Regions from separate parts of the Chryseoglobus sp. 28M-23 genome, predicted to be linked through region 1. Evidence: predicted binding sites of a transcription regulator. Region 1 holds the regulator's gene; the other holds the start of a gene.

Region 1 (9,504 bases):
TTCAGGAGTCGGCGCCGGCTGAGGGGCCGTTCGGGGTCAGGTACGGCGTGTCGGAAAGCTTCTGCCGCACGATCTCCTGAGTTGTGGAGGCGCGAGCTGCTCAAGGCAGGCGCCCGCTCCGCCGGGAGGCGGAGAAGCCGCTCCGTCGGGCGGGGGACGTCGGTCGGCGCCCCCGTCGATAGCGTGGGAGCGATACTCGAATCGACCCACCGAGAAGGATGCGCATGCTCGCCGACCTGCAGGACAACACCGCCACCGTCGCCCCGATCTGGCAGTGGCTCGTGATCATGCCCGCGGCGGCCGTGCCGTTCATCGAGTCGTACTTCGCGGCGCCGATCGGCTTCCTCGCCGGTGCGTCGCCCCTCGTGGCGATTCCCGCGGCGATCGTCGGCAACGTGATCTCGATGGTGCTCGTCGTGCTGCTCGCCGGCCGGGTGCGGGGCGCGGCCGGAGCCGACGAGCAGCCGCTCTCGCCGCGACGAGCGCGCTTCAAGCGGCGCTTCGACGCCTGGGGCGTGCCCGGCGTGAGCCTGCTCGGCCAGACCCTGCTGCCGAGCCAGATCACGTCGGGCCTCATTGTCGGCTTCGGGGCGTCGCGCCAGCGCGTCATCCTGTGGCAGATCCTGTCGATCACGCTGTGGGGCGTCGGCTTCGGGCTGCTCGGCCTCGGCGTCGTGGCGGCGGCCGTCGGCTGATCGCCCCTAGCCCTGCGTGGCGGTCGACGCGGCGAGCCGAGCGAGCACGGCGGCGGGGTCGAGGAACTCGCCAGTGCGCTCGACCTCGTGCACGAGCTCGACCATGAGGGCGTTCACGGGCGTCGCCACGCCGGCCTCTGCTCCTGAGGCGACGACGACCCCGTTGAGTGCGTCGATCTCGGTGGCGCGCCCCCGACGGATGCTCTGCAGCGTCGATGCCGGATTCGGCACGTCTCCCATCCCGGCGGCGAGAGCCCGCGGCACCGCTTCGCCCGCGGCGTGGTCCTCGAGCAGCAGCAGTGCGACCTCGTCCGGCCCGACGGCACCGATGCGCGCCAGGTGCAGACCCTGCGCCCGCGCGACGGCGGCCGTCTCCCGCATGCCGCGCGTGAGCACCGCGCGCAGCGCGTCGTGCGCGACGACCTCCTGCACACTCAGCCCGGTGACTGCCGGCAGGGCGTTGACCTGATTGACGAGCAGCTTCGTCCACTGCGCGCCCACGATGTCGTCGACCACGCTGACCTCTGCGGGGAGAGCCGAGCGCAGCGCGGGCAGCGCGACGGCGACCGCGGCAGGGTCACCACCCAGCACGAGCGGGTTCGGGCCCGTCACGTCGACGCGCCCTGGCTCGAGGAGGCTCGCGGCGAAGAGCGCCAGGCCGATCGCGACGGGGGAGTGCGGCAGAGCATCCCGCACCGCGGCCTCGCCCCCGAGGCCGTTCTGCACGACGAGCGCGGGCGTGCCGTCCACGCGCGCCGCGGCCGCGAGAGCCGCCGTCGTGTCGTGCACCTTCGTCGTGACGACCAGGAGGTCGAGCGGGGCCGCGAGAGCCTCCACGACCCGAATACGGGCCCGGTGGTCGCCCCAGCCGCCGGTGAGCCGCAGCCCGTCGCGCGCGAGAGAGGCGCCGTGCTCGCCGCGCGCTGTCACGACCACGTCGTGCCCCGCGCGGTGGAGGAGCGCCGCGAGGGTGCCGCCGACGGCCCCGGCTCCGAGAACGGCGATGCGCATGCTCGGCATCCTACGCACTGCGCGCCGAGCGGTAGCGTGGATGCCGTGACTGCCGGGATGCTCTTCGTCGACAAGCCGCAGGGCCTCACGAGCCACGACGTCGTCGCCCGCGCGCGCCGTGCCCTCGACACGCGCAAGGTCGGGCACGCCGGCACCCTCGACCCGATGGCGACGGGCCTGCTGACGCTCGGCGTCGGCCCGGCCACGCGCCTGCTCACCTACCTCGTGGGCCTCGACAAGACGTACGAGACGACCATGCGGCTCGGGGTGGCGACGACGACCGACGACGCCGAGGGTGAGCCAGTCGGCGCTGCCGACCCGGCGGCGCTCGAGGCGGTCACGCAGGAGAGGCTCGAGCGGGGCATCCGGAGCCTGACCGGCGAGATCGAGCAGGTGCCGAGCGCGGTGAGCGCCATCAAGGTCGACGGTCGGCGCGCCTACGATCGCGTGCGCGCCGGCGAGGAGGTCGAGCTCGCAGCGCGACGCGTGACGGTGAGCGCCTTCGAGGTGCTGGCCGTGCGTCGGCAGGCCGACGGCATCGAGGTGGATGCTCGCATCGACTGCTCGTCGGGCACCTACATTCGCGCGCTCGCGCGCGACCTCGGCGCCGATCTGGGTGTCGGCGGGCACCTCACGGCGCTCCGCCGCACGCGCGTGGGCCCGTTCGCCACGTCACGCGCCGTCGCGGTCGACGACATCACACCGGAGGTTCTCGTGTCGCCCGCCGAGGTGGCCGCACAGCTCTTCCCGGTCCTGACCGTGAGCGTCGACCAGGCGCGCGATCTCGGCCACGGCAAGACGCTCGCCCTGCCCGACGCGCCCGACGCCGAGCCCATGGCAGCGGTCGACGCGCGGGGGCGGCTCATCGCCCTCGTCGCCGTGCGGGCGGGCGTCGGCCGTACGCTGGTGGGATTCCCTCAGGAGGCAGCCGAATGATCGAGTGGTTCACCATCGCGCAGATCGTCGTCGCGCTGCTCGTCGGGCTCGTGTGCCTCGTGCTCGGCGGCATCGGCACGAGGCCGAATGATGTCTCCGTGCTCAGCTCGGCCCTCGTCGCTCTGCTGCTGCTCGCGCAGGTCGTCATCTCCATCGTCGCGCCGTTCGCGGGCAACACGCCCACGGGCGACCCGGTCGAGTACTGGATCTACCTCGTCACGGCGCTCCTGCTGCCCGTGCTCGCCGTCATCTGGGCGCTCATCGACCGCTCGCGGTGGGCGACCGTCATCCTCGGGGTCGCCGCGATCACGGTGGCGGTCATGCTCTACCGCATGCAGCAGATCTGGTTCGTGCAGATCTACACGCCCGTCGTGTAGTCGCGGCGGCGGTCGGGCGGCGTGTCAGGCGCGGCTGTCAGGCGGCGTTGCGGGGCGTGGGCAGCGCGGCGATGGCGGCGAGCACCTCGTCGAGCCCGGCCACGAGATCGGGCACGACGAGAATCGCCTCGGTCTGCCGTAGCTCGTCGACCGTGAACGCCCCCGTCGCGACGGCGATGAACGGGATGCCCGCGGCCCGAGCCGCCTCGTCATCGCGCGGGGTGTCGCCGATGATGACGAGAGTGTCGTCGGGCAGGGCCGCGCGGGCTGCCGCGGTGATCTCGCTGCGGTCGCGGGCCGTCGCGCCGAAGTACGAGCGCTCCCAGTCGAACGCCGCATCGCCGAGCGCCTCGGCCGTGAGCCCGGCGCCCTCGAGCTTGACGCGCGAGCGCGTGAGCGAGTTGCCCGTGAGGAGGGCGTTGCGCCACCCTCGGGCGGCGCACGCGCGCAGAGCATCCTCGACCCCTGGTGCGGTCTCGCGGCGGTCGCCGCGCTCGGCGCGCTCCACCGAGAGCTCGTCGAGCACGGTGCGGGCGCGCTCGTGCCAGTCGTCGCCGTAGCCGAAGTGGGTGAGGATCTCGCTGAGGATGAGCCCGTCGGGCTTGCCGTGCGTGCGCGGCAGGGCCGGGCCGAGCTCGCGCTCCACGGCGCGCTCGACCGCCGAGTGGTAGAGCTCACCGCCGCCGGAGTATGCGTTCAGCAGGAGGGTTCCGTCGACGTCCCAGAGGATGGTGGTGGTCACCCCTCCAGCCTGCCAGAGCGGCGCACGTTGCTCTGCACGGCCTCGGCGAGCTCGCGCGAGTCGGCGGCGATGCCGTGGATGATCGAGGAGTCGAGTCGGCGCTGCCAGGGCAGGCCGATCCAGTACAGGCCGTCGACGGGGGAGACGCCGCGGTCGTGGCGGGGTGCGCCGTGGTCGGTCAGGGCTCCGTCGACCTGCACGAAGGGGTAGTGGGCGCGGAATCCGGTGCCCCACAGCACGCCATCCACCTCGACCCGCGTGCCGTCCTGCAGCTCGAGCTCTCGACCGGCGGCGCCGACCACGCGGCTCGTGAGCAGCCGCAGGCGCCCTGCGCGGATGGCGCGCTTCGCCTGCGTGCCGAGGATGCCGTCCCCGCGCGAGTGGATGTACTCGCTGATGCGGCTGTCGGCGGGCGAGCTGAGGACGCCGAAGAGCTTCAGGGGCCAGTAGACGGTCACCCCGAGGATCCGTTCGGGAATGAACCACGGCTTCTCCGGCGCGATCATCGTGACCTCGTGCGTCGCCGACAGCTCGTCGGCGAGCTGCGCGGCCGAGTTGCCGCCGCCCACGACCGCGATGCGCCCAGGTGGTAGATCCTCCGGGCCCTCGTACGCGGTCGAGTGCACCTGCACGACCTCGGGGTGCAGGCCCGCGGCGACTCGGGGCACGCGCGGGTACTGGAACGGACCCGTCGCGATGACGACAGCGCGCGCGTGCACGGTGCCGCGCGTCGTGTCGGCGACGAAACCGCCGCCGTCGCCGTCGCCGTCGCGGGCGATCGCCGTCACGCGAGTCTGCGCCACGACGGGCAGCGCGTTCTTCTCTGCGTACGCCTCGAGGTAGTCGGCGATCTCGTCCTTGGTGGGGTAGTAGCCCGCCGAGTCGGGCATGGGCAGCCCCGGCAGCGCCGAGAACCGCCGCGGGGTGAAGAGCACGAGGCTGCGCCAGCGCGCCCGCCAGACATCGCCGACGCGCTCACGATCGTCGACGATCACGAAGGGCACGCCCGCCTCGCGCAGCCGGTAGCCCATACCGAGGCCGGCTTGCCCGCCGCCGACGATGAGCACGTCGGTGCTCTCGGGCAGCGCGCCGTCGTCAGGTGTCGTCGTCATGGCATGCACTCCACTCGCGTAGTTCGGCGTCGACGCCCCGACCGACGGGCGCGGCGCCTCCACAATTCAGGAGATCGGGATGCTCGCACCGCGCGACACGCCCGGCAGAGCATCCCGGCCCTCGTTCTGCAGTGTCGCCTCCTGAATTGTGGAGATGCCGCACGGCAGGCGGCGCCGCGCAGGTCGAGCGAGCGCGGGGCTGGGAGGATGGACCCGTGCCCAGTGCCCTGCCGATCGCCGACCCGGCCCCCGAGGACGGGATGCTGCCGCCGACCGTCGCGGAGGGCGCCGAGCAGCGCGACCTCGGCGTGTACCTGCACGTTCCCTACTGCCGCGTGCGGTGCGGCTACTGCGACTTCAACACGTATACGGCCGACGAGGTGCGCGGGGTGAAGCGCAGCGACTTCGCCGACCAGGCGATCGCCGAGCTGGACCTCGCCGCGCGCGTGCTCGATGCCGCCGGCCTGCCGCCGCGGCCCGCGAGCACGGTCTTCCTCGGCGGGGGGACGCCCACGATCCTGCCGCCCGCCGATCTTGCCCGCATGATCGGCGCTGTGCGCGACCGCTTCGGTCTCGCGCCTGGCGCGGAGGTGACGACCGAGTCGAACCCCGACTCGATCGACGCCGCGGGCCTCGCCGCGCTCGCGGAGGCCGGCGTGACGCGCGTCTCGTTCGGCATGCAGTCGGCGGTGCCGCACGTGCTGCGCACGCTCGAGCGCACCCACGACCCCGAGAACGTGGCGCGCCGCGTCGCCGAGGCGCGCGCAGCCGGGCTCGCGGTGAGCCTCGACCTCATCTACGGCACGCCGGGCGAGTCGCCCGCCGACTGGGAGGCGAGCCTCGCGGCCGCGCTCGCCGAGCGGCCCGATCATGTCAGCGCATACGCCCTCATCGTCGAGGAAGGCACGAAGCTCGCCCGCCAGATCGCTCGAGGCGAGGTGGCTCCCGTGGACGACGACCTGCACGCGGCGGCCTACGAGGCGGCGGATGCTCGGCTCACGGCGGCCGGATACCACTGGTACGAGGTCAGCAACTGGGCGGCGTCACCCGAGCAGCGCTCGCGGCACAACCGCGCGTACTGGACGGGGCAGGACTGGTGGGGTGTGGGCCCCGGGGCGCACAGCCACGTCGGCGGGGTGCGCTGGTGGAACGTCAAGCACCCTCACGCCTACGCGCAGCGGGTCGGGGCAGGAGTGAGCCCCGCCGCCGGTCGCGAGACGCTCGACGCCGAGACGCGGCGCGTCGAGCGCGTTCTGCTCGAGACGCGACTGCGCGAGGGGCTGGACCGCGAGCTGCTGACGCCTTCGGGGCGGCACGCAGTCGCGGGCCTGCTCGCCGACGAACTCATCGAGCCGGCCGCCGCATTCGCGGGTCGCGTCGTGCTGACCCTGCGCGGGCGGCTACTGGCCGACGCTGTCGTGCGACGACTGCTGCCGGACTGAGCGAGCGGGTGAGCTAGGTGAGGAACTTGATCGCGACGGGGTAGTAGTACTCCTCGCCCCGGTTGGCCGCGATCGCGGCGATGATGCCGAACACGAGCACGAGGATGCCCACGGCGAGCAGCACGAGGAACCCGATGAAGACGAACACCGTGACGTAGCCGACGACGTAGCCGATGAGCATGGTGAGCTGGAAGTTGAGCGCCGTCGTGGAGTGCCCGCGGATGAACGGCCCGCGTTCCTTGAGCACGAGGTAGCCGATGAGGGCGGGCACGAAGCCGAAGAAGATGCCACCGACGTGGATGAGGGTCGCCCACAGCTTCTCTTCCTCGGGCCGCAGGGGAGCGGGTGCTGTGGCGTACGGGTTGACGGGCGGCTGCTGGCTCATGGGGCCATTAAACACCGAACGGGGCCCGGCGCGGTAGCGCGCGGGCCCCGTGGGCCGAAAGCGATGACCTACTTGATGAGGCGGATCGACACGGCGTAGCGGTACGCGGTGCCGTCCTTGGCCTTCGTGAAGCCCATGATCGAGAAGATCACGGCGAACACCCACACGGCGAGCGGGAAGATCCAGCCGATGAGCGCCCAGAGGCCGAGCGTCACGGCGCCGAGGATGGCGTTCAGGATGAAGATGACGACCTGCGCGATCGCCACCGTGATCTGGAAGTTCAGAGCCTCCTTGGCCTCCTGGTTCGTGAACGAACCACGGTCCTTGAAGACGAGCCAGATGATGAGAGCGGGCAGGAAGCCCAGGATTCCGCCGAGGTGGGCGAAGGAGGCCCACTGGCGGTCCTCGGTCTCGCTGAGGGGCTGGGCGGGCTGAGGAGCTGCGGGGGGCGGAGTGGACTCAGTCATGTGGGTGCTGCCTTTCAATCGTCCGAACAAGAGGGACCCGGGGTGGAGCCTGACGTGTGACTCGCATCGTTGCGGTGTACATAACTGCTCCGCGCGGTGCGAGCACATCAACACCGTAGTGCGCACCTTCGCCTGAGGCAACGATGCGCTCAGGGTGTGGCGGGGTAGAATTGGCAGTCAGTGGAATCGAGTGCCAGCGGCACGGCCACGACGACGGCCACGACAGCGAGCACGACGACGAGAGGGGCGGACATGGTTTCCGAACGCGCTCTGCACGTCTTGCGGGCCATCGTGCAGGACTACGTCGCCTCGCGCGAACCCGTCGGGTCGAAGGCCATCGTCGACCGTCACCAGTTCGGCGTCTCCGCCGCGACGATCCGCAACGACATGGCCATCCTCGAAGAGGAGGAGCTCATCTCGGCGCCCCACACCTCGTCGGGTCGGGTGCCGACCGACAAGGGCTATCGGGTCTTCGTCGACCAGCTCGCCGACCTGCGGCCGCTGAGCGCGGGTCAGCGCCAGGCGATCGCCGCCTTCCTCGATCAGTCGGTCGACCTCGACGACGTCTTCGCGCGCACCGTGCGCCTCCTCTCCTCACTCACCAACCAGGTCGCGCTCGTGCAGTACCCGACGCTGGGCAACGCCCGGGTGCGGCACATCGAGCTCGTGCCCATGAGCCCTACGCGCCTCATGACGGTGTTCATCACCGACGGCGGTCGTGTCGACCAGCGCATGATCGAGCTGCCGGTCGAGGCCGACGAGGTCTTCGTGGGGGAGCTGAGGGCGAAGCTCAACGCCGCGCTCTCCGGCCGCGCACTCGCCGAGGTCGGCACCGTCGCCGGCACGCTCGACGGCCAGTTCGCCCCCGACCGGCGGGAAGCCGTGCGCGTCGTCGCGGATGCCCTGCTCGGGCACGTCGACGAGCACCGCTCCGACCGGCTCGTCATGGCGGGCGCCGCGAACCTCGTGCGCACCGAGCAGGACTTCGCCGGCAGCGTCTACCCCGTCCTCGAGGCGATCGAGGAGCAGGTGACGCTCCTGAAGCTGTTCAGCGAGATGCAGCTCGACAGCCAGGGGGTGTCGGCCCGCATCGGCCGCGAGAACGATGCGGCGCTGCACGAGGCCGCCGTCGTCACGAGCGCGTACAGCATGGGCCGCGACTCGAGCGCGAAACTCGGGGTGCTCGGCCCCACCCGTATGGACTACTCGAACAACATGGCAGCGGTCCGCGCCGTGGCGCGCTACGTGTCGCGACTGCTCGGTGAGGAATAAGTGGCAGACCACTACGAAGTGCTCGGAATCGATCGCGGTGCGAGCGCCGATGAGGTGAAGAAGGCGTACCGACGCTTGGCGCGAGAGCTGCACCCCGACGTCAACCCGAGCGGGGAGGCGGCTGAGCGGTTCAAGCAGGTCACGCACGCCTACGACGTGCTGAGCGACCCGCAGCAGCGCCAGCAGTACGACATGGGCGGCAGCGGCGGCATGGGCGGAGCATCCGGATTCGGAGGCTTCGGCGACATCTTCGAGACGTTCTTCGGCGGCGGCCAGTCGCAGCGCGGCCCCCGGTCGCGCCGCGAGCGCGGCCAGGACGCCCTCCTGCGCGTCGAGGTCGAGCTCGACGAGATCATCTTCGGCACCCACCGCGAGATTGAGGTCGACACGGCCGTGCTCTGCGAGACCTGCAACGGCTCCTGCTGCTCGCCCGGCACCGAGCCTGCCACGTGCGACATCTGCCGCGGCTCCGGCCAGATTCAGCGCACCGTGCGCAGCCTCCTCGGCAACGTGCTCACCTCGTCGCCGTGCGGCACCTGCCGCGGCTACGGCACCGTGATTCCGAGCCCGTGCCCCACGTGCGCCGGCCAGGGCCGCGTGCGCGCGCGCCGCACGGTCGCCGTCGACATTCCCGCGGGAGTCGATACGGGCCTGCGCATCCAGCTGCCCGGCCAGGGCGAGGTCGGCCCGGCCGGTGGCCCCAACGGCGACCTGTACCTCGAGATGAAGGTCAAGACGCACGAGACGTTCAGCCGCAACGGCGACGACCTGCTCGCGACCGTCGAGGTGCAGATGGCCGACGCGATCCTCGGCACGACGGTGACGCTCCCGGGTCTCGACGGCGATGTGAGCGTCGAGCTCAAGGCCGGCACGCAGAGCGCCGAGATCATCACGATCAAGGATCGGGGCATCACGCGACTGCGCGGCTCCGGCCGCGGTGATCTCAAGATCGGCGTGCAGGTCGTCACCCCGGCCCGTCTCAACAGCAAGGAGACCGAGCTCATCAAGCAGTTCGCCGCGAGCCGTCGGCCCGTGCCGCCGCAGTTCGCGACGTTCCAGCAGGGG
Region 2 (9,504 bases), 830 kb from region 1:
CACGCACCTGTCGAACACGACGGCCGAGGAGGACCGCGCGCAGGTCGTCGCCTTCGAGGAGTTCCTGGACGCCGTGCGTGCCGCGGGCCTCGAACCCGGGCTGCGCCACGTCGCGGCGTCGGCCGCCGCACTCGACCATCCTGCGGCGCGCTACGACATGGTGCGCGTCGGTATCGCTCTCTACGGCATCGCCCCTGAGGTCCACTTGCGCGGCGCCGTGCCGCTGCGGCCGGCGATGGAGCTCAGTGCGCGCGTCGTGAACGTCAAGCGGGTTCCCGCGGGCTCGGGGGTCTCCTACGGCTACCGCCATCGCACCGACCGGGCGACGACCCTCGCGCTCGTCCCGCTCGGCTATGCGGACGGCGTGCCGCGCCATGCCGTGGACGGCCCCGTCGTGATCGCGGGGCGGCGCCATCGCGTCGTCGGTCGTGTGGCGATGGACCAGTGCGTCGTCGAGGTCGGCGACGCGGACGTGGCGGTGGGTGACCGCGCGGTGCTGTTCGGTGACCCCGCGACGGGCGCCCCCTCCCCCGAGGAGTGGGCCGATGCCGCTGGCACGATCGGCTACGAGATCGTCACCCGGCTCGGGCGCCGGGTGACCCGCACCCAGGTGCGCTCGTGAGCGGCGCCGCGCACCTCACGATCGCCGACCCGGAGGCGATGGAGCAGCTCGGCGCGCGCATCGCCGCGCAGCTGCGGGCGGGGGATGCCGTGCTGCTCACGGGCGAGCTCGGGGCGGGCAAGACGACTCTCACGCGCGGGCTCGGAGCCGCTCTCGGCGTGCGGGGCGCAGTCACGAGCCCGACCTTCGTGCTCGCCCGCACGCATCCGCGCGTGGACGGCCCGCCGCTCGTCCACGTCGATGCGTACCGGCTGGCGGACGCGCGCGAGCTCGACGACCTCGACCTCGACTTCGCGGAGAGCATCACCGTCGTCGAGTGGGGGGCGGGCCTGCTCGAGCACATCATCGACGAGTGGCTCGCGGTGACGATCGCGCGACCGCACGGCGCCGGCGATGCTCACGGCGACTCCTCGGCGACTGACGACCCCTCCCTCGAGCCTGTCGAACCGCGCAGCGTGACGGTCCAGGGCGTCGGGGCTCGCTGGGCCGACCTAGGCTGGCTGCATGCTCCTGGCGATTGACACCTCGGCGGGAACCTCGGTCGCCCTGCTCGCCGAGGACGGTGCGGTCGTCGCCGAACGCTCGACTGCCGACACCCGCCGCCACGCGGAGGTCATCGGGCCGTTCCTCGCCGCGATGCTCGCTGCGGCTCCCGACGTGCGCGGCTCCCTCACCGCGGTGGCGGCGGGCATCGGCCCTGGTCCGTTCACCGGCCTGCGGGTGGGTCTCGCGGCGGCGCGCGTCCTCGCGCTCGGTCTCGACATCCCGGTGCTCGGGGTGCCGAGTCACGAGGCCGTGGCGCTGCGTCTGCTCGTCGCGGGCGAGGTCGCCGGTCGCTTCGCGATCGTCACGGATGCCCGTCGCCGCGAAGTGGCGGTGACCGTCTACACCGCCGCGCTCCCGGTCCCGGCGGAGGTCGAACCGGCTCACCTCGTGGAGCGCGTCGCCTACGTGCCCGAGCCAGGGCTCACGGTGCACGAGGTGGCGGAGATCCCCGCGGTCTGGCTCGCACGAGCGGCCCAGGCGCGCAGAGCGGTCGGAGCGTCGTTCCCCGAGCCGGCACCCCTGTACCTGCGAGCACCGGATGTGACGCTCGCCGCTCCCAAGCGGGTGTCGGCATGACCGCGTCTCGTGCCGAGGGTGGGCCGGGCATCCGGCTGCGGGAGGCGGCGCTCGCCGACCTCGACGCGATCATGCACCTCGAGCGCGCGACCTTTCCCGCCGATGCGTGGAGCAGGGATGTCATGGCCGCCGAGCTCGCCTCACCGCACACCGTGTACCTCGTGGCCGAGTCGGGGGACGAGGTCGTCGCCTACGCGGGACTGAGCGCGGTGCCCCGCGCCGAGCAGGCCGACCTGCAGACGATCGCGGTCGACCCCACGCACCGGCGGCTCGGGGTCGGCACCGTGCTCGTGCGGCACCTGCTCACGCTCGCCCGGGATCGCGGTGCGCGGGAGATGCTGCTCGAGGTGCGCGCCGACAACCCCGGGGCGGAGGCCCTCTACGAGCGCCACGGCTTCACCCGCATCGCCGTGCGGCCGCGCTACTACCAGCCGGACGACGTGGATGCGATCGTCATGCGCGCGGAGCTGGCATCGTGAGCCTCGTGCTCGGCATCGAGACGAGCTGCGACGAGACCGGCATCGGCATCGTGCGCGGCTCGACTCTGCTCGCCAACGTCATCTCCTCCTCGATGGAGGAGCACGCCCGCTACGGCGGCGTCGTGCCCGAGGTCGCCGCGCGTGCGCACCTCGAGGCCATCGAGCCCGCCATTCGGGCGGCCCTCGCCGAAGCCGACGTGAGACTCGCCGACCTCGACGCGATCGCCGTCACGAGCGGACCGGGGCTCGCTGGCGCTCTCATGGTCGGCGTGGGCGCCGCGAAAGCACTCGCTCTCGCGCTCGACCGCCCGCTCTACGCCGTCAACCACCTCGTCGGGCACGTCGGTGCCGATGTGCTGCGCGACGACGGCACAGAGCTCGAACTGCCGACCGTGGCGCTGCTCGTCTCGGGCGGCCACACGAGTCTTCTGCTCGTGCGCGATCTCACGAGCGACGTCGAGCTGCTGGGGGAGACGATCGACGATGCGGCGGGGGAGGCCTTCGACAAGGTGGCCCGCCTCCTCGGCCTGCCATACCCGGGCGGCCCGCACATCGATCGCGTCGCCGCGGACGGCGACCCGGCGGCGATCCGCTTTCCGCGCGGGCTCACCCTGCCGAAGGACCTCGAGAGGCACCGATACGACTTCTCGTTCTCGGGGCTCAAGACCGCGGTCGCGCGGCACGTCGAGCGCGTGCGCGATGCGGGAGGGGAGGTGCCCGTGGCGGATGTCGCGGCGAGCTTCCGCGAAGCAGTGGCCGACGTGCTCACGGCGAAGGCGATCGCGGCGTGTCGGGATCTCGGCGTGCCCCGCCTCCTGCTCGGCGGGGGAGTCGTCGCCAATGCGCGCGTGCGGGCGCTCGCCGAGGAGCGCGCCGCGGCGGCAGGCGTGAGCCTGCGCATCCCGCCCCTCGCCCTGTGCACCGACAACGGGGCCATGATCGCCGCGCTGGGCGCCCAGCTCATCGCCGCGGGGCACCCGCCGTCGACGCTCGACGTCAGCGCCGACTCGACGCTTCCGGTCACGCGCATTCAGGCCTAGGGATGCTCGCCGGCGGCTGCGCCGCTCCCTCGCGAGCGTTGACACCCCCTCGGGACACTGGAAACATGGGATCGCCCACCCCGGTTTCGCCACGACATCACTAGGAGCACCATGACTGACGCACCTCCTCCCGCCCCTGAGCCCTCGTCGACGCCGTACTCGTCGGCTCCCGAGCAGAAGACCAACACGCTCGCGATCGTCGCGCTCATCCTGGGAATCCTCATTCCCATCGCCGGCATCGTCGTCGGCCACATCTCGCTCAGCCAGATCAAGAAGACCGGGGAGAACGGCCGCGGCCTCGCCCTCACCGGCACGATCCTCGGCTACGTCTTCAGCGTGCTGTGGATCATCTTCTGGGTCGTCACGATCATCCTGCCGTTCCTGATCTTCGGCAGCGCGGTCAGCTACAGCACCTTCTAGAGCTGTCGACCTGAGGCCCGTCCGCGATGTCGCGGGCGGGCCTTTCCCGTGCGCGCCGTCAGGACCCCGGAGAGCGGTCTGCGATCGCTAGGCTGAGGGCATCCGTCATCCGTTCGAGCGAGGACACCGCATGGCCAGCACCGACATCCCCAGCCCCGCCGCCGATGAGGGCGCCGGCGACGAGCCCCTCGCCGCGGCCCCGAAGAAGCCAGCGGCCCGCAAGCCCGCCGCGACGAAGCCGGCCGCCGCCAAGAAGCCCGCTGCTGCGAAGAAGCCCGCGGCTGCGACCACGCCGACTGCCGCACCACCTCCCGCTGCCCCGGGGGCGTCGCCCTACGCGCAGCAGCCCTACGCGGGCCAGCAGCCCTACGCGGCCGCGCCGGCCGGCCCCGCGTCGACGCTCAGCATTCTTGCGCTCATCGGCGGCATCGTGGGCCTGCTGCTCTCGTTCGTCGGCTTCGGTCTCCTGCCGGCGCTCGCGGGCGTCATCCTCGGCCACCTGGGCCTCAATCGCGAGCCGCACGCTCGCGGCATGGCCATCGCGGGCCTCGTGACCGGCTACATCGGGCTCGGCATCTCGATCCTGTGGGGCATCTTCTGGGTCGGCATCTTCCTGCTGCCCCTGCTCTTCATCCCGGCGGCGACGCTCGGCGGGTTCTAGGCACTGCTAGGCCCCGCTCGTCGCGCGCGGCGGTTCGTCCGCCCGCTCGGCGAGCAGGACCGCCTTCTCGCCCGCGACGCGGGTGAGGATGAGCACCGCTGAGCGATCACCGCGCAGCTGCAGCTTCGGCCGCAGGGCTGCGGGATCGATGTCGACGCCGCGCTTCTTGATCTCGAGCACTCCGATCTCGCGCGCGGCGAGCTCGCGCCGCAGATGACGAACGTCGAGGGGCCAGCGTTCCCGAACGTGGAACGCGCGCGCAAAGGGGGTAGGCGCGAGCCGGTCGGCCGTGATGTACGCGATCGTCGGGTCGAGCATCCGGCCCCCCAGCTGGTCGGCCAGCAGGCCGATGAGGCGGGCTCTGATGACCGCGCCGTCTGGCTCGTAGACCCAGTCGCCGAGCTCGCCGACCGCAGCGTCCTCGCTGTCGCGCTTCGCGGTGAGCTCGTGCGCGCTGTCGTCGGCGCCCAGAACCAGAGCGGCGCGCCCGACGTTCGGGCGGGCGAGGCTGCCGCTCCACAGCACGAGCTCGACGACGTCGCCGCCCACGGAGACCCACTGCGCCTCGCCGGAATCGGGCAGCAGCGCTCGATCCATGCCCGGCCCGAGCTTGATGCCGGCCGGCCGCCGACGGGCGAGCTCGAGGGCCTTGTCGAGGCGGGGCGACCAGTCGCCGGGGTCGGCGAGTCGGCGTGCGCCTTCGCGCCGAGCGGGGTCGAGCCAGATGCCGTCGACGCCGTCGAGGTCGATCGCCGTCAGATCGCCATGCACGACGTGGGCGCTCGCCCACGGCGCCAGGTTGTAGGCGGCGAGGGCGGCCGTGACCTCGTCGCGCTCGACCGCGGTCACGCGCAGGTCGAGTGCGGCCATCGCCATCGCGTCCCCCCCGATTCCGCACCCGAGATCGGCGACGTGCTCGAGGCCCGCGGCCGCGAAGCGGCCGGCGTGGAGCGCGGCAACGCGCAGTCGGGTGGCCTGTTCGAGGCCGGTTTCGGTGAACAGCATGCGATCGGCGAACTGGCCGAACTTAGCGGAGGCGCGGCGGCGCAGACGGTACTGCGAGAGCACGGCGGCTACGCGAGCAGCGGGATGCCCGTCTCGACGCAACCGACTCACGAGTCGCACGACATCGTCGGTGGAGGTGCTCGGTTCAAGCGAATCGAGCAGTGCGAGCGCCTCCTGCGTCAACAGTTCTCGTAGCTCGGCGCTCTCCATGCCAGCGATCCTCCCACCCTTGCGCGCTCGGCGCATTGGCACTCGGATTGCATGAGTGCTAACTCCTTGGGTACAGTGGTGCTGGCACTCGCAGGGCGAGTGTGCCAACTCCCTCATCGTCTTTAGGAAAGAAGAGGTCAACCGTGTCGGTCTCCATCAAGCCGCTCGAAGATCGCATCGTCATCAAGCAGGTCGAGGCGGAGCAGACCACTGCTTCCGGTCTCGTGATCCCGGACACCGCCAAGGAGAAGCCCCAGGAGGGCGAGGTCGTGGCGGTCGGCCCCGGCCGCATCGACGACAACGGCAACCGCGTCCCCATCGACGTCTCCGTCGGTGACCGCGTGCTGTACTCGAAGTACGGCGGTACCGAGGTCAAGTACGACGGCGACGAGCTGCTCGTCCTCTCGGCGCGCGACGTGCTCGCGGTGGTCGTCCGCTAGCGCGGATCCTCCACGGGCCGAGACCCCCGTTGCGCTTCGGCGCAACGGGGGTCTCGGCGTCTCCGGGAGCATGCCGGAGCGGTGCGGCGAGCCCCGCGAGCGGCACTACAGTGAGGCTGTGCCCGACCCTCGCTCCTCGTCGACAGGCCTTCTCGCCGCCATCGGCGCCTACGGGCTCTGGGGTCTCCTGCCGGTCTACTTCATCGCCCTCATGCCGACGGGGCCCGTCGAGATCGTCGCGTGGCGCATCCTGCTCTCTCTGGTCTTCTGCCTTCTCATCATCGGGGCGACGCGCACCTTCCCTGCCCTGCGGGCGCTCATCGTCGACCGGCGCATCCTGCTCCTCAGTGCCGTCGCGGCAGTCCTCATCGCCGTCAACTGGCACGTGTACGTCTACGCCTCCCTCAGCGGCTTCATCCTCGAAGCGGCGCTCGGATACTTCATCAATCCCATCGTCACGGTCGCGCTCGGGGTCGTCTTCCTCCGCGAGCGGTTACGGCCCGCCCAGTGGTGCGCAGTCGCTCTGAGCATCGTCGCCGTGATCGTGCTGGCCGTCGGCTACGGCACGGTGCCCGTGATCGCGCTCGCGCTCGCCTTCTCGTTCGGGTTCTACGGCTATGTGAAGAACCGCATGGGCCCCCGAGTCTCGGCTGTGGGCGGGCTCACCCTCGAGACCGCCTGGCTCGTGCCGCTCGCCATCGGCGAGCTTGTCGTCATCGGCATGCTCGGCTCGCTCACCGCCGGCACGGTGGACCCCGGTCACACGCTGCTGCTCGCTCTCGCCGGCGTGGTCACGGCCATTCCGCTCCTCCTCTTCGCCGCGGCAGCCCGGCGACTGCCCCTCACCGTGGTCGGCTTCGTGCAGTACCTCGCACCCGTGCTCCAGTTCCTCTTCGGGGTGATCGTGATGGGAGAAGCGATGCCCCTCGAGCGCTGGATCGGCTTCTCCCTCGTCTGGCTCGCCCTCATCGTGCTGAGCACGGACGCGGTGCGTGCGCGTCAGCATTCCCGGCGCCGCGCCGCACCGCCGCCGGTGGAACCGGTCTGAGCGGCGGAGCGCTAGTGTGCGGGTGAGCAGCCACCGTCGTCCGCGCGACCCCAGCACTCGACACCGACCAGCGCGAAGGAGACCCCGATGCGCACAACACCTCGTGCCGCCTCAGCGGTGCTCGTCGCGGCCGCGCTCGGCCTCACGGCATGCTCGGGCCTCGGGCCCATGCCGACGCCCAGCGAGACGCCGAGCGCCGTCGCGACCGTCGAGGCGAGCGGCGACGGCGTGCTGCGTATCGGCACCCTCTTCCCGACGAGCGGCGACATCTCCTTCATCGGCCCTGCCCTCGTCGCGGCCGCCGAGGTCGCGGTGCGCGACGTCAACGCGGCCGGGGGAGTGCTGGGCGAGCCCGTCGAGATCTTCCACCGAGACTCCGGGGATGCGTCGGGCGACGACCTCGAGTCGGCGATGGCAGACCTCCTCGAGCTCGAGGTCGACGTGATCATCGGGCCCGCAACCTCCGTGCTGGCCGAGCGGATCATCCCGCTCGCCGCGGAGGCGGGCGTGACGGTCATCTCGCCCGCGGCCACCTACCCCTCCTTGCGCGCGCAGGATGAGGATGGCGTGCTCTTCCGCACCATTCCCTCCTACGAGAACCAGGGGGCGCTCATCGCGCAGTCGGTCCTCGCCGCGGGGGGCTCCTCGATCGTGCTCGTCACCGACGATGACGAGCTCGGCCTCGCCCTCGAGGCGAGCATCATCGCGGGCCTCGCTGACGAGGACGCGCTGCTGGGCGGCCTCGAGACGCTCACCGAGTCGAGCAACCTGGCGCGCATGGCGACCGACATCGCAGCGGTGGAGCCGGATGCCGTGGTCATCGCGACGACGACGGCCCTCGATGAGCAGACACGCGGTCTCATCGTCGCGCTCGCGGAGGTGGACGTCGCAGGGCGCACGCTCTGGCTGACATCGCAGAACATGGCCGATTACTCCGCCACCCTTCCCGAGGGCGTGCTGGAGGGCGCGTACGGGGTGCTCGAAGGCACCCCAGCGAGCGATCAGTTCATCGCGCGGCTCCGCCAGTCCGACCCGGCGCTGCGCAGCTTCCGATACGCGGTCGAGACCTACGACGCCGTCGTCCTCGCCGCGCTCGCCGCGCTCGAGTACGACGACGACGGCGGACCGTCCATCGCCGCCGGCCTGCCCCGCATCACCGCGGAGGGCTACCGTTGCGGGAGCGTCGCCGAGTGCCGGGTCGTCCACGACGATCGTGGCTCGTTCCACTACGTCGGGCTCGTCGGCGATGTCGCGTTCGACGCCTCGGGTGACGTCACGAAGGCCGACTACGGGCTCTACCGGTACTCGGAGGAGAACCGGCCGGTGCGCATCGGCACGCTGCGGTTGCGATGATCGACCGGGCATCACCGTCCCGATGCGGAATCGCGCGCTCGATGCACACTTCTCGACGGAATCCGTCGCTGTGATCGGATTGTGACATCGAATCTCGGCGTTACAGGGATGTAACCCGTACGTATTGTGCGTGCCTCACTACCGCCGTACGGTGGCTTAATGGTGACGTATCCCGTTGCCGTGTCCTGAACACATTCGAAACGCAAGGAGCAACATGGGCGTATTCACTTCCGGCTCGGCCGGCCGCTCTCGTTCTCTCAAGTCGGTCCTCGGCGGCATTGCCGTCCTGGGCACCAGCGCACTCATCCTCGGTGGATGCGCAGCGACGACAGAGGAAGAGCCTGCTGGCCCCGCTGAAGACCTGACTCTCACGATCGGCACCATCCTGCCCCAGAGTGGCGCGCTGGCGTTCCTCGGGCCCCCCGAGGAGGCGGGCGTCGCGCTCGCCGTGCAGGAGATCAACGAGGCGGGTACGAGCCTCACCGTCGAAGCGATCTACCGCGACTCCGGTGACACCACGACCGACACCGCAACCGTCTCGGTGACCGACCTCCTCTCGCAGGACGTCGACGCCATCATCGGCGCAGCGTCCTCGGGTGTCTCGTTCACGGTGATCGACCAGATCACCGGCGCGGGCGTCGTGCACTTCTCGCCGGCGAACACCTCGCCGGACTTCACGACCTACGACGACGACGGCCTGTACTTCCGCACCGCCCCCTCGGACCTGCTCCAGGGTGAGGTTCTCGGAAACCTGATCGCGGAAGACGGCGCAGCGACCCTCGGTCTGCTCGTGCTGAACGACGCGTACGGCACCGGCCTCGCGGCGCAGCTCACCTCGACCTTCGAGGCCGCTGGTGGCGAGGTCGTCGAGGAGCAGCTGTTCAACGAGGGTGACACGAGCTTCGACTCGCAGATCTCGGCGCTGACCGCTGCCAACCCCGACGCGATCGCCGTCATCACGTTCGACCAGGCGAAGATCGTCGTTCCGGGCCTCGTGGGCGCGGGATACCCGGGTGAGAACCTGTACTTCGTGGACGGCAACCTCGCCGACTACAGTGCAGACTTCGAGACCGGTCTGATCACGGGCGCCAAGGGCACTGCCCC

The links. Region 1 encodes HrcA, which represses chaperone genes, less so after heat shock. Its sites were predicted from a motif close to TTNGCACTCGNNNNNNNCGAGTGCNAA; they were not measured.
Region 2: the regulator HrcA is predicted to act here: its motif matches at 5,595-5,621, upstream of groES (co-chaperone GroES).

Annotation. Positions count from the first base shown of each region.
Region 1 is NZ_CP061846.1:1,078,537-1,088,040, forward strand. It holds gene IE160_RS05250 (hypothetical protein) at 225-695, shown strand; gene IE160_RS05255 (ketopantoate reductase family protein) at 702-1,706, opposite strand; gene truB (tRNA pseudouridine(55) synthase TruB) at 1,764-2,642, shown strand; gene IE160_RS05265 (hypothetical protein) at 2,639-3,019, shown strand; gene IE160_RS05270 (HAD family hydrolase) at 3,057-3,761, opposite strand; gene IE160_RS05275 (flavin-containing monooxygenase) at 3,758-4,873, opposite strand; gene hemW (radical SAM family heme chaperone HemW) at 5,089-6,315, shown strand; gene IE160_RS05285 (DUF4870 domain-containing protein) at 6,329-6,700, opposite strand; gene IE160_RS05290 (DUF4870 domain-containing protein) at 6,769-7,167, opposite strand; gene hrcA (heat-inducible transcriptional repressor HrcA) at 7,420-8,439, shown strand; gene dnaJ (molecular chaperone DnaJ) at 8,440-9,504, shown strand, end outside.
Region 2 is NZ_CP061846.1:247,165-256,668, forward strand. It holds gene alr (alanine racemase) at 1-622, shown strand, start outside; gene tsaE (tRNA (adenosine(37)-N6)-threonylcarbamoyltransferase complex ATPase subunit type 1 TsaE) at 619-1,143, shown strand; gene tsaB (tRNA (adenosine(37)-N6)-threonylcarbamoyltransferase complex dimerization subunit type 1 TsaB) at 1,127-1,744, shown strand; gene rimI (ribosomal protein S18-alanine N-acetyltransferase) at 1,741-2,223, shown strand; gene tsaD (tRNA (adenosine(37)-N6)-threonylcarbamoyltransferase complex transferase subunit TsaD) at 2,220-3,263, shown strand; gene IE160_RS01270 (DUF4190 domain-containing protein) at 3,375-3,683, shown strand; gene IE160_RS01275 (DUF4190 domain-containing protein) at 3,814-4,344, shown strand; gene IE160_RS01280 (class I SAM-dependent methyltransferase) at 4,351-5,559, opposite strand; gene groES (co-chaperone GroES) at 5,703-5,999, shown strand; gene rarD (EamA family transporter RarD) at 6,070-7,047, shown strand; gene IE160_RS01295 (ABC transporter substrate-binding protein) at 7,135-8,400, shown strand; gene IE160_RS01300 (ABC transporter substrate-binding protein) at 8,615-9,504, shown strand, end outside.